2 regions of the Arthrobacter sp. 49Tsu3.1M3 genome follow, and region 2 is predicted to be linked to the other one. Evidence: riboswitches for the same ligand, from Rfam matches in the RefSeq annotation. Region 2 holds a riboswitch; the other holds the start of a gene.
The links. Region 2 has a riboswitch for thiamine pyrophosphate ahead of B5X90_RS18730 (bifunctional hydroxymethylpyrimidine kinase/phosphomethylpyrimidine kinase). Riboswitches for the same ligand answer to the same signal wherever they lie in the genome.

Region 1 (5,867 bases), on a different contig from region 2:
CCGGCGTCGAGGAAGCCAAGCGCACCCTCCACGACGTCGTAATCGTGGACACCGCCGGCCGTCTCGGCGTCGACGCCGACATGATGGAGCAGGCGCGCCAGATCCGCCGCGCGATCGTCCCGAACGAAGTCCTGTTCGTGATCGACTCCATGATCGGCCAGGACGCCGTCAACACGGCCCTGGCCTTCGACGAGGGCGTCAACTTCACCGGCATCGTGCTCTCCAAGCTCGACGGCGACGCCCGCGGCGGCGCCGCGCTCTCCGTCGCGTCGGTGACCGGCAAACCGGTCATGTTCGCCTCCACCGGCGAAGGCGTGGACGACTTCGAGCTCTTCCACCCGGACCGCATGGCCTCGCGCATCCTCGACATGGGTGACGTCCTCACCCTGATCGAGCAGGCCGAGAAGTCCTGGGACAAGGATGAAGCCGCCCGGATGGCGAAGAAGTTCGCCGACCAGGAAGACTTCACCCTCGATGACTTCCTCGCCCAGATGCAGCAGATCCGCAACATGGGCTCCATGAAGAAAATGCTCATGATGATGCCGGGTGCGCAGAACATCCGCCAGCAGCTGGAGCAGTTCGACGAGCGCGAGATCGACCGCGTCGAGGCCATTGTCCGCTCGATGACCCCGCACGAGCGCGTGGCTCCGAAGATCATCAACGGCTCCCGCCGGGCCCGCATCGCCCGCGGTTCCGGCGTGCACGTCTCCGAGGTCAACGGACTGCTGGAACGTTTTGCCCAGGCCCAGAAAATGATGAAGAAGATGGCCGCCGGCGGCGGCATGCCCGGCATGCCGGGCATGCCCGGCATGGGCGGCGGAGGCGGCGCCCGAAAGGGAGCCAAATCCGCGCCCAAGAAGAAGGCCCGCTCCGGCAACCCGGCCAAGGCGGCGCAGGAACTGCGCGACGCCGAGGCCCGGCGTGCTGCCGGCCCCAAGGCGCTGCCCACCGGCGCGTCGTTCGGCCAGCAGGGCGGCGACTTCGATCCGTCCCAGCTGAACCTGCCCAAGGGTTTCGACAAGTTCCTCGGCGGCAGCAAGTAGCCACAAGTGCTGACGGCCGCCGGCACTGTGTCGCCGACGGCATCAGCACTGAAGTGCCATAGGGTTAGACAATGTTCAAGCAGCGCGTAGTCTTCGTCCACGGGGACGGCAGCTTCGGCGCCGCCGCGTGGCCAAAACAGCACGGAATAGCGCTGGACTACGACGCCCTGTTCCTGCGGCGGCACGGGTTTGACGCCGTCGCGGAACCGCTCGAATCCAACTTCGCCGCCGACGCCGCCATCGTGCTCGCATCACTGGCAGACGACGGCCGCGGCGAGGCCGGCGGCCATGTGGTGGCCCATTCGCAGGGCGCGATCGCGGCGATGATGGCCGCCGTCGAACGGCCCGACCTCGTGCAGTCCCTGACCCTGGTGGAACCGGCCTGCCTGTCCCTGACCGCGGAGCTCCCGGCCACCGCCGCGCACCGGGCCCTCATGCAGCCGCTCTTCGACGTCCGGCACAACCTCAGCGACGACGACTTCCAGCGGGAGTTCATCCGCCGCGCATTCGCGGCGGACGCCCCCGGGGCCACGACGCCGGAGGCCCTCCGGGCTGCGCGCCGGCTCCGCCTGCAGGCGCCGCCGTGGGAAGCCCCGCTGCAGATCGTGCCGGGCGTGCCGACCCTGGTGCTGACCGGCGGCTGGGAACCTCTCTATGAGGAAATCGCCGGCTACCTGCGCGAGACCGGGGCCCTGCACCGCACGGCGCCGGGAGGGCACCGGCCCCAGGATTCAGCCGAAGGGGACCGGGCCATCCGCTCCTACATTGCCGAGGTCAGCCGGCGCCAGCACGCCCGGGCCTCCTAGGAGGCTGCGGGTCCTCCCACCGAGGGCTGCGGCAGGTAGACCTTGCCGCCCGCGGCGAGGAACTCGCTGCTCTTCGCCCGCATTCCGGCCGCCATCTCGGCACGGGCGGCCTGCGAATCCGCTGAACCGTATTCGTCCCGGATGTCCTGGCTGATCCGCATGGAGCAGAACTTCGGACCGCACATCGAGCAGAAGTGGGCTGTCTTGGCCGGCTCCGCGGGAAGCGTCTCATCATGGAAGGCCTCGGCCGTGACCGGGTCCAGGGACAGCGCGAACTGGTCCCGCCAGCGGAACTCGAACCTTGCCTTGGACAGGGCATCGTCGCGTTCGTGGGCGCCGGGGTGGCCCTTGGCGAGGTCGGCGGCATGGGCCGCGATCTTGTAAGTGATCACGCCCGTCTTCACGTCGTCCTTGTTCGGCAGCCCGAGGTGTTCCTTGGGCGTGACGTAGCAGAGCATGGCGGTGCCGTAGCGGGCGATCTCGGTTGCGCCGATCGCCGAGGTGATGTGGTCATAGCCCGGCGCGATGTCCGTTACGAGCGGCCCGAGCGTGTAAAACGGGGCGCCCTTGCAGAGTTCCTGCTGGCGCTCCACGTTTTCCCGGACGAGGTGGAAGGGCACATGCCCGGGGCCCTCCACCATGACCTGCACGTCGAAGGCCCAGGCCCGCTGCGTCAGCTCGGCCAGGGTGTCCAGTTCGGCGAACTGTGCCGCGTCGTTGGCGTCCGCCGTCGCGCCCGGCCGCAGCCCGTCGCCCAGGGAGAACGCGACGTCGTAGCGTGCGAAGACCTCGCACAGCTCATCGAAGTGGGTGTACAGGAAGTTCTCCCGGTGGTGCGCCAGGCACCAGCCGGCCATGATGGAACCGCCGCGGGACACGATGCCGGTGACCCGGTTGGCCGTCAGGGGCACATACCGCAGCAGCACGCCGGCGTGGATGGTCATGTAGTCCACGCCCTGCTCGCACTGTTCGATCACGGTGTCCCGGAAGATCTCCCAGGTCAGGGCGTTCGCCTCGCCGTTGACCTTCTCCAGCGCCTGGTAGATCGGGACCGTTCCGATGGGGACGGGGGAGTTGCGGATGATCCACTCGCGCGTGGTGTGGATGTCGTCCCCGGTGGAGAGGTCCATGACGGTGTCCGCGCCCCACTGCGTGGCCCACTGGAGTTTGTCGACTTCCTCGGCGATGGAGCTGGTCACGGCGGAGTTGCCGATATTGGCGTTGATTTTCACCAGGAACGCCTTGCCGATGATCATCGGCTCGGATTCGGGGTGGTTGACGTTGTTGGGAATGATCGCGCGGCCCGCGGCCACCTCGCTGCGCACCAGCTCCACATCGCAGTTCTCGCGCAGCGCGACGAACCGCATTTCCTGGGTGATGACACCGTCGCGGGCGTAGCGCATCTGCGTGACGGTCCTGCCCTCAACGGCCCGGCGCGGCACCGGCCGGCCGCCCCGCCACTCGGCCGACGCCGCACCGCGGCGCACCGCCGATTTGCCGTCGTCGAGCAGCTCCCGTTCCCGGCCGGCGTAGGGTTCGGTGTCCGCCCTGGCCTCAATCCAGGGGGTGCGGAACGGCTCCAGCCCGCGGACCGGATCGCTGCCCGGCCCGGCCGTGCGGTACACCCGGAACGGCGGGTTCCGGACACCGCCCGGGGAGGGTTCCAGGGCGATCTCGGTCACCGGCACGCGGATCCCGTGGTCCGGGTCCGTGCTGAAGGCCAGCGAGTGGGACTTCAGGGACTGTGTGGGGGCCGGAGGCTGGCTGGGGTCAGACACATGCTGGGCAGACCCAGCGGGTGCTGACTGATCGTGGGCAGGGCTGTGCTGTGTCACTTGGGTGTTCACGGAAATACTCACTTCCTTCGCCGGCATTACCCGGACAGGTTCAACGGTCGCAGGCTGCGTCAGCCCGATCTCAGCCCCTGCAGGGGCACCCGTGTGGTCGTAGACGAAGCTACCACGCACCTCCGGCCGGCGGTCGAGTGTGACGCGCACGGCGGACCGCGGTGACGAACTCGGCGGCCAGGCCCATCTGGAGCAACTCTCCGTGCAGCCGGACTTTGCCAGGCGGGGGATCGGACGGTCGCTGGTGGAGGCGGCCCTCGATGCGGCCCGAGGCCGCGGCTATTCATGGATGACGCTTTGCACTTTCGCAGGCGTCCCGTTCAACGCGCCGTTGTACGCGGGCTGCGGGTTCGAGGAAATCGCCCGGCCGGGGCCGGCGGTGGCAGCCCTGCGGATCCACGAAGCTCAGCTGGGGCTGGATGATCTGGGCCCGCGGATTGCCATGCGGATTAGGCTTTAGGCCATGACCAGCATTATCGAGTTCAGCGGGCCCATCCTCACGGCGGCGGACCAGGTCCGACACGGGTTGTGGTCGGTGGAAGGCCGGTTGACCTTTCGCCGGCCCGCGGCCGCGCCGGAGCTCGTGCTGGACGGCTGGGTCATGCCCGGCCTCGTGGACGCACACTGCCACATCGGCCTCGGCCCGGGCGGGGACGTTTCCGAGGACACCGCGGAATCCCAGGCCCTGGCGGACCGCAACGCCGGGACGCTGCTGATCCGCGATGCCGGCGCCGTCCACGACACCCGCTGGCTCCAGCAACGCGCGGACCTTCCCCGGATCATCCGCGCGGGCAGGCACCTCGCGAGGACCCGGCGCTACCTGCCGGGCCTCGCCGTCGAGGTCGAGCCGGAGGATCTCGTCGAGGCTGCGCGGAAGCAGGCCCGCGCGGGCGACGGCTGGGTCAAGCTCGTGGGGGACTGGATCGACCGTGACGCCGGCGATCTTGCCGCCAGCTTTCCCGCCCGGACGGTCAAGGACGCTGTCCGGGCCGCCCACGATGAGGGGGCCCGCGTCACCGCACACTGCTTCGCCGAAGACACCCTTGATGACATGCTCGACGCCGGGATCGACTGCATTGAACACGCCACCGGGCTATTGCCGCGGCACCTGCCGCGCTTCCTCGGACAGGGTGTTCCGATCGTGCCCACCCTGATCAACATCGCCACGTTCCCGGACATCGCGGCCCGGGCGGAGGCCAAGTTCCCCCGCTACGCAGCCCACATGCGCTCGCTGTGGGAGCGACGGGCGGAGCGGATCCTCGAAGCCCACGAAGCTGGGGTGAAGATCTACGCCGGTACCGACGCCGGCAGCGTGATCAGCCATGGCAGGATCGTGGACGAAATCCAGGCCCTGCACGCCGCCGGCCTCCCCGCCGCTGACGCCCTCAACGCCGCCAGCTGGTCCGCGCGGACCTGGCTCGGCGCGGACTCCATCGGCGAAGGGGCAAGCGCCGATGTCCTCGTCACCGCCGAGGATCCGCGGAGCAATCCGGCCACGCTCCGTCAGATCCGGCGCATCGTGCTGCGCGGGGTCCCGCTGGACCGGGCGTCAGGCGGCCGTTAGGAATAAATTGAAGCTTCAAGTAATTTATCTTTATGTAGAGTCGCCGAAGGCCGGTGGCTACAGAATCCACGGAGCGTTGCCATGACCGCAGAAGCCAGCACCCAGAACCTCCTTCCTGCCGAACTCACCATGGGCACCGTGATGCTCAAGGTCGGCGACATGAAGCTGATGACCGACTACTACCAGCGCGCCCTCGGCCTGGAGGCTGTGGCCGAACAGGACGGCGGGCTCTACCTTGGGCGCCAGCAGAAGCCGCTGGTGCATCTGGCTCCTGCCCCTGGCCTGAATCTTCCTTCCCGCGGCGAGGCCGGGCTCTTTCACACCGCCCTCCTCTTCGAGAACCAGCACTCCCTGGCGGCCACCGTTGCCAGTGCGGCCCAGTACGAGCCCCAGTCCTTCACCGGCAGCGCGGACCACCTCGTCAGCGAGGCCTTCTACTTCAACGACCCCGAAGGTAACGGCATCGAGCTGTACTGGGACCGGCCGCGGGCGGCGTGGTCCTGGGAGGGCAAGAATGTCGTCATGGACAGCCTCGCCCTGCCGCCGCAGCGCTATCTCCAGCAATACCTGACCGAGGAATCCGTGGCCGGCCAGCGCCAGGCCGCCG
Region 2 (5,867 bases):
TGATCGGCAACGTTTACCTGGGCAAGGTCCAGAACGTGCTGCCCTCCATGGAGGCCGCTTTCGTGGACATCGGCCGCGGCCGCAACGCCGTGCTCTACGCCGGTGAAGTGAACTGGGAGTCCGTCAACCTCGAGGGCAAGCAGCGCCGGATCGAAAACGCGCTGAAGTCCGGCGACTCCGTGCTGGTCCAGGTCACCAAGGACCCGGTCGGCCACAAGGGCGCCCGCCTCACCAGCCAGATCTCGCTGCCCGGCCGGTACCTCGTGTATGTGCCCGGCGGTTCCATGACCGGCATCTCCCGCAAGCTGCCCGACGTCGAACGCAACCGCCTCAAGCGGATCCTCAAGGACCGCCTGCCCGAGGACGCGGGCGTCATTGTCCGCACCGCGGCCGAGGGGGCTTCCGAGGAAGAGCTGACCCACGACATCAACCGCCTCCGCGCGCAGTGGGAAGGCATCGAGAGCCAGTCGACGTCCACCAAGATCCTGGCCCCCGAGCTGCTCTACGGCGAACCTGACCTGACCATCAAGGTGGTCCGGGACGTCTTCAACGAGGACTTCTCCAAGCTGATCGTCTCCGGCGAGGAAGCCTGGGACACCATCGAGGCCTACGTCACCTACGTCGCACCTGACCTCGTGGGCCGGCTCGAGAAGTGGACCAAGGACACGGACATCTTCGCGGCCTGGCGCATCGACGAGCAGATCCACAAGGCCCTGGACCGGAAGGTCTTCCTGCCCTCGGGTGGTTCGCTCGTGATCGACCGCACCGAAGCCATGACCGTGGTGGACGTCAACACCGGCAAATTCACCGGCTCCGGCGGCAACCTCGAGGAAACCGTCACCAAGAACAACCTGGAAGCGGCCGAAGAAGTCGTCCGGCAGCTGCGCCTGCGCGATATTGGCGGCATCATCGTGATCGACTTCATCGACATGGTGCTCGAATCCAACCGCGACCTCGTGCTGCGCCGCATGGTGGAGTGCCTGGGCCGGGACCGGACCAAGCACCAGGTGGCCGAGGTGACCTCGCTGGGCCTCGTACAGATGACCCGCAAGCGGATGGGCACCGGGCTGCTGGAAGTCTTCGGCGAACAGTGCGAAACGTGTGCGGGCCGCGGCATCGTCACCCACGACGAGCCGGTGGAGCACCGCCGCGCCAACACGGTCGCCGCGGAGCACTATGTGCCGCGCACCGAGGCGCAGCCTGCTGCCCGCCCGGAACGCAAGAGCCGTCGCCGCGGCAGGGGAGGCCAGGGCGTGGAGACCGCGCCGGCCGCACCCGCACCCGTCCACGCCGAACCCACTGAGGCCGAACGCCACGCCAAGGCCGAGGCCACCCGTGCCGCGCTGGCCAACATCGCAGCCGCGGCGCACGCCGCGCACCTGCACGACGGGGAGGCAGCCGCAGCCAGCGACGCCGGGGCCCGCCAGGCCGCCGTCGACGCCGTCACGCAGCTCGCGGCCGCCGACGAGGCAGCCGGCCGCCCCGCAACGGTGCTGACGTTTGGCGGCGAGCAGGTGGCGCTGCCCTTCGTCGAGCACGCGGAGGACGCGCCGTCACCGGCCCTGACCCTGGACCTGCTGACCGAGGCCTTCGCCAACCTGGGCGAAGCCGAAGCCGGCAAGCAGGCCGAGGATCAGGCCGCCGGCCAGGCGGCGCCTGTTGCCGCCCCGGAGGCGACGGCGCCCGAGGCGCCGTCGGCCGTCCGCGCGGCCGAGGCGCCGGCGTCACGCACGGCTGACACCACGCGCGGCCGCCGCGGGCGCCGCAACCGGAGTGCCAGCCGCGCCCAGGGCGCTGCCAACGAAACCTCCGTGGAGCACCGCGAGGCAACCCGGCCGGCCGCGGCCGGATCGGTCCACGAGGCCAAGGCTCCCGCTGCGGCCAAGCCCGCGTCCATCCCGGCCGGCAACGAGCCGATCATCCTCGGGGTCGGCGTGCCGGCGTCGGAGCTGTAGTCCTCCGCGACTGACCACGTCCCCGACCAGTCGCTATTTCGACTGGTCGGGCTGCGGGTCCGGGTCCGGGCAGACGTAACATACGTCCGCCCAGGCCCGGGCCCGCCCGTGCGTTAACGGGTCCGCATGGTGGCAGCGGCTAGGCTGGAACACTGACACGGGGTGCCGGGCATCGGGCCGGCTGAGATCCAGACCCGTTGAACCTGTCCGGTTAGCACCGGCGAAGGGATGTCTGCCTTGTCCGCGAGATCGAATCCGTCCGAGTTCCTGCCCAGCGAGTTTCTGCACAGCGAGTCTCTGCCGGCGCCGCCGCGCATTCCCCGCGTGCTGGCCATCGCCGGCTCCGATCCCTCCGGCGGGGCCGGAATCCAGGCCGACCTGAAGAGCATCGCGGCCAACGGCGGCTACGGCATGGCCGCCATCACCGCCCTGACAGCGCAGAACACCCAGGGCGTGCGCGCCGTCCACGTTCCCCCGGCGGCGTTCCTCACAGCGCAGCTGGACGCCATCAGCGACGACATCGGCATCGACGCCGTCAAGATCGGCATGCTCGGTGACGCCGCCGTGATCGACGCCGTCCGCAGCTGGCTGGAAAAGGTGCGCCCCGCCGTCGTGGTCCTGGACCCGGTGATGGTCGCCACCAGCGGTGACCGTCTGCTGCAGGAATCCGCCGAGGCCGCCCTGCAGGCCCTCCTGCCGCTGGCGGACCTCATCACGCCCAACCTCGCCGAACTCGCCATCCTGCTCAAGGAACCCGTCGCGGCCGACTGGTCCGAGGCCCTGGCGCAAGGCAAGCGGCTGGCCGCCCTGACCGGCACGACCGTCCTGGTTAAGGGCGGACACCTCCAGGGCGGCGAGCCCGGGGACGGGCAGGCCCACGACGCCGACGGCAACGGCCCCGCCAACGACACCAACGACGCCGGCGCCGGCTGCCCGGATGCGCTGGTCAACACCGGCGGCCTGCTCGGCCAGGAAACGGTGGTGGTGCCGGGGGAGCGGATCGCGACGCGCAACAGTCACGGCACCGGCTGCTCCCTGTCCTCGGCCATGGCCACCGTGCAGGCCCGGGTGGGGAACTGGGAAGCGGCGCTGCGGGAAGTCAAGCCGTGGCTGCTGGGCGCGCTCCGCGAAGCCTCGGCCCTGGACGTCGGCACCGGCAACGGCCCGGTCCACCACTTCCACCACCTCCACGGCGGGCAGGGCCTCAAAGGCGGCCAGCGCCGCCCGGCCGGGCACGGTCCGGCGGCGGGGGAGTTCGCCGCAGCCCTGCGCGCAGGAGCCACGGGCGATCTTGAGGCGATTTACGCCCTGGACTTCGTCCGCGGACTCGCTGACGGCACCTTGCCCGAGCACGAGTTCGCGTACTACCTCGCCCAGGACGCCATCTACCTCAACGGCTACTCCCGGGTCCTGGCCCGGGCCGCGGCGATTGCCCCCACCGAGGCCGAGCAGCTGTTCTGGGCCCGTTCGGCGCAGACCTGCCTGGAAGTCGAATCCGAGCTGCACCGTTCCTGGCTCAGCACCCGCCCCACGGCCTCCACCCTGGGCCCGGTCACGAAAGCGTACGTGGACCACCTGCTGGCCGCCTCGGTCTCCGGTAGCTATGGCGTCCTGGTGGCGGCGGCGCTGCCCTGCTTCTGGCTCTACGCCGAGGTCGGTTCCACGCTGCACCGGGAGTTCCTGGCCGGCGGCGCCCCCGGGGAGCACCCCTACGCCAGCTGGCTGCGGACCTACGCCGACGAGGCCTTCGCCGCCGCGACCCGGCAGGCCATCGCGTACACGGACACGGCGGCCAGGCGGGCATCGGAGAGCGAGCGGGAGGCAATGGCCCTGGCTTTCCGGCAGTCATCGCGCTACGAAGTGGACTTCTTCGACGCGCCGCGGCTGTACGCCTGACACGAGCCGGTCCGGACTACCGGTACGATGGTGGGGCACGGTTCCGGAAGTCGTTGCGGCAGCACAGCTCAAGATGGTCAAGATCCCGGCCAAGAACATTGGCAGGGTCTTTGCATCAAGACGTTGTGGCGCCTATCACGGACTACCCGCCGGAACCAGCCTCATTTGCGGCCGAAGGCAAAATTAGCGTATTCTAGATCTTCGGTGCTTACGCCAACACTTGGGTTATGACCCTGAGAACAGTCCGCTTGGAATTCCAAATGGATTTGTTCCGGGGATAGCTCATGGGTTCCCCCGGGGAATCCACCGGCGTTGAGGCACAGCGTGAGCCGGTCCAAACAATTTGGCCCCTGGTTCCGCACGCAAATCTAGTAATAAACGTCGAGAGAAGTGAGTTCCCCAGTGGTGTACGCGATTGTCCGCGCAGGCGGCCGCCAAGAGAAGGTTTCCGTTGGAGACTTCGTTACCCTGAACCGCGTCCCCGGTGGAGCCGGCAGCACCTTTGAGTTGCCCGCACTGCTCCTGGTGGACGGTGACAAAGTCACGTCTGCTGCTGCGGACCTGGCCAAGGTAACGGTTACGGCTGAGATCCTCGAAGACCTCCGTGGTCCGAAGATCGTCATCCAGAAGTTCAAGAACAAGACCGGTTACAAGAAGCGTCAGGGCCACCGTCAGGAACTGACCAAGGTCAAGATCACCGGTATCAAGTAACTCTTCGTTACTGTTCAGGTTCCAGCAGATTCCCCAGAATTTTTGAAGGCAGGCATTTCAAATGGCACATAAAAAAGGCGCGAGTTCCACTCGCAACGGTCGTGACTCCAACGCCCAGTACCTCGGCGTCAAGCGCTTCGGTGGCCAGGTAGTTTCCGCAGGCGAGATCATCGTCCGCCAGCGCGGCACCCACTTCCACCCGGGCGCCGGCGTAGGCCGCGGCGGGGACGACACCCTGTTCGCCCTGACCCCCGGTGCTGTCGAGTTCGGCACCCGCCGTGGTCGCCGCGTTGTGAACATCGTGGCTGCTGCAGCTGCAGAGTAACAATAAGTTCTAAATCGGTGGGGCGGGCCATTAGGTCCGCTCCACCGGTGTTTTAACCGCATTACAATCATCTTGGGCCTCTTTGGGGGTCCGGGGAACAGCACTGAGGAGATCCACGTGGCGAGCTTTGTAGACCGGGTAGTACTGCACGTATCCGGCGGTACCGGCGGCCACGGCTGTGTCTCCGTCCACCGCGAGAAGTTCAAGCCCCTCGGCGGTCCCGACGGCGGCAACGGCGGCAACGGCGGCGACGTCATCCTGCGCGTGGACCCCCAGACCACCACCCTGCTCGACTACCACCACGCGCCCCACCGGCACGCCACCAACGGCGGCCCCGGCATGGGCGACTGGCGCGGCGGCAAAAACGGCGAAACCCTGATTCTTCCGGTGCCGGTCGGCACCGTGGTGAAGTCCAAGTCCGGCGAAGTCATCGCCGACCTCGTGGCCGAAGGCGACGAATACATCGCCGCCGCCGGCGGCATCGGCGGCCTCGGCAACGCCTCCCTGTCCTCCCAGAAGCGCCGCGCGCCCGGCTTCGCGCTGCTCGGCATCGAAGGCGAATCCAGCGACGTTGTCCTGGAACTGAAGTCCATCGCGGACATCGCCCTCGTCGGCTTCCCCTCCGCCGGCAAGTCCAGCCTGATCGCCGCCATGTCCGCCGCCCGGCCGAAGATCGCGGACTATCCCTTCACCACCCTCATCCCCAACCTCGGCGTCGTCCAGGCCGGTGAGGTCCGCTTCACCATTGCCGACGTCCCCGGCCTGATCGAGGGCGCCAGCGAGGGCAAGGGACTGGGCCACCACTTCCTGCGCCACGTCGAGCGGTGCGCCGCCCTGGTGCACGTGCTGGACTGCGGCACCCTCGAATCGGACCGCGATCCGCTCTCCGACCTCGCCATCATCGAGGCCGAGCTGGAGAAGTACGCCGTGGACATGAGCTACAGCGGGTCCGACGGCGAAGTCGTTCCGCTGAACCACCG

Region 1: it holds a riboswitch for thiamine pyrophosphate, as region 2 does, so the genes downstream of both, thiC (phosphomethylpyrimidine synthase ThiC) here and B5X90_RS18730 (bifunctional hydroxymethylpyrimidine kinase/phosphomethylpyrimidine kinase) in region 2, are expected to answer to the same signal.

The regions. Positions count from the first base shown of each region.
Region 1 covers NZ_FUZD01000010.1:859-6,725, reverse strand. Annotated here, with positions in the region: gene ffh (signal recognition particle protein) at 1-1,043, shown strand, start outside; gene B5X90_RS12245 (alpha/beta fold hydrolase) at 1,115-1,849, shown strand; gene thiC (phosphomethylpyrimidine synthase ThiC) at 1,846-3,696, opposite strand; TPP riboswitch at 3,692-3,799, opposite strand; gene B5X90_RS12235 (GNAT family N-acetyltransferase) at 3,836-4,156, shown strand; gene B5X90_RS12230 (amidohydrolase family protein) at 4,160-5,260, shown strand; gene B5X90_RS12225 (VOC family protein) at 5,342-5,867, shown strand, end outside.
Region 2 covers NZ_FUZD01000025.1:5,058-10,924, forward strand. Annotated here, with positions in the region: gene B5X90_RS18725 (Rne/Rng family ribonuclease) at 1-1,955, shown strand, start outside; TPP riboswitch at 2,104-2,201, shown strand; gene B5X90_RS18730 (bifunctional hydroxymethylpyrimidine kinase/phosphomethylpyrimidine kinase) at 2,184-3,851, shown strand; gene rplU (50S ribosomal protein L21) at 4,254-4,562, shown strand; gene rpmA (50S ribosomal protein L27) at 4,624-4,887, shown strand; gene obgE (GTPase ObgE) at 5,005-5,867, shown strand, end outside.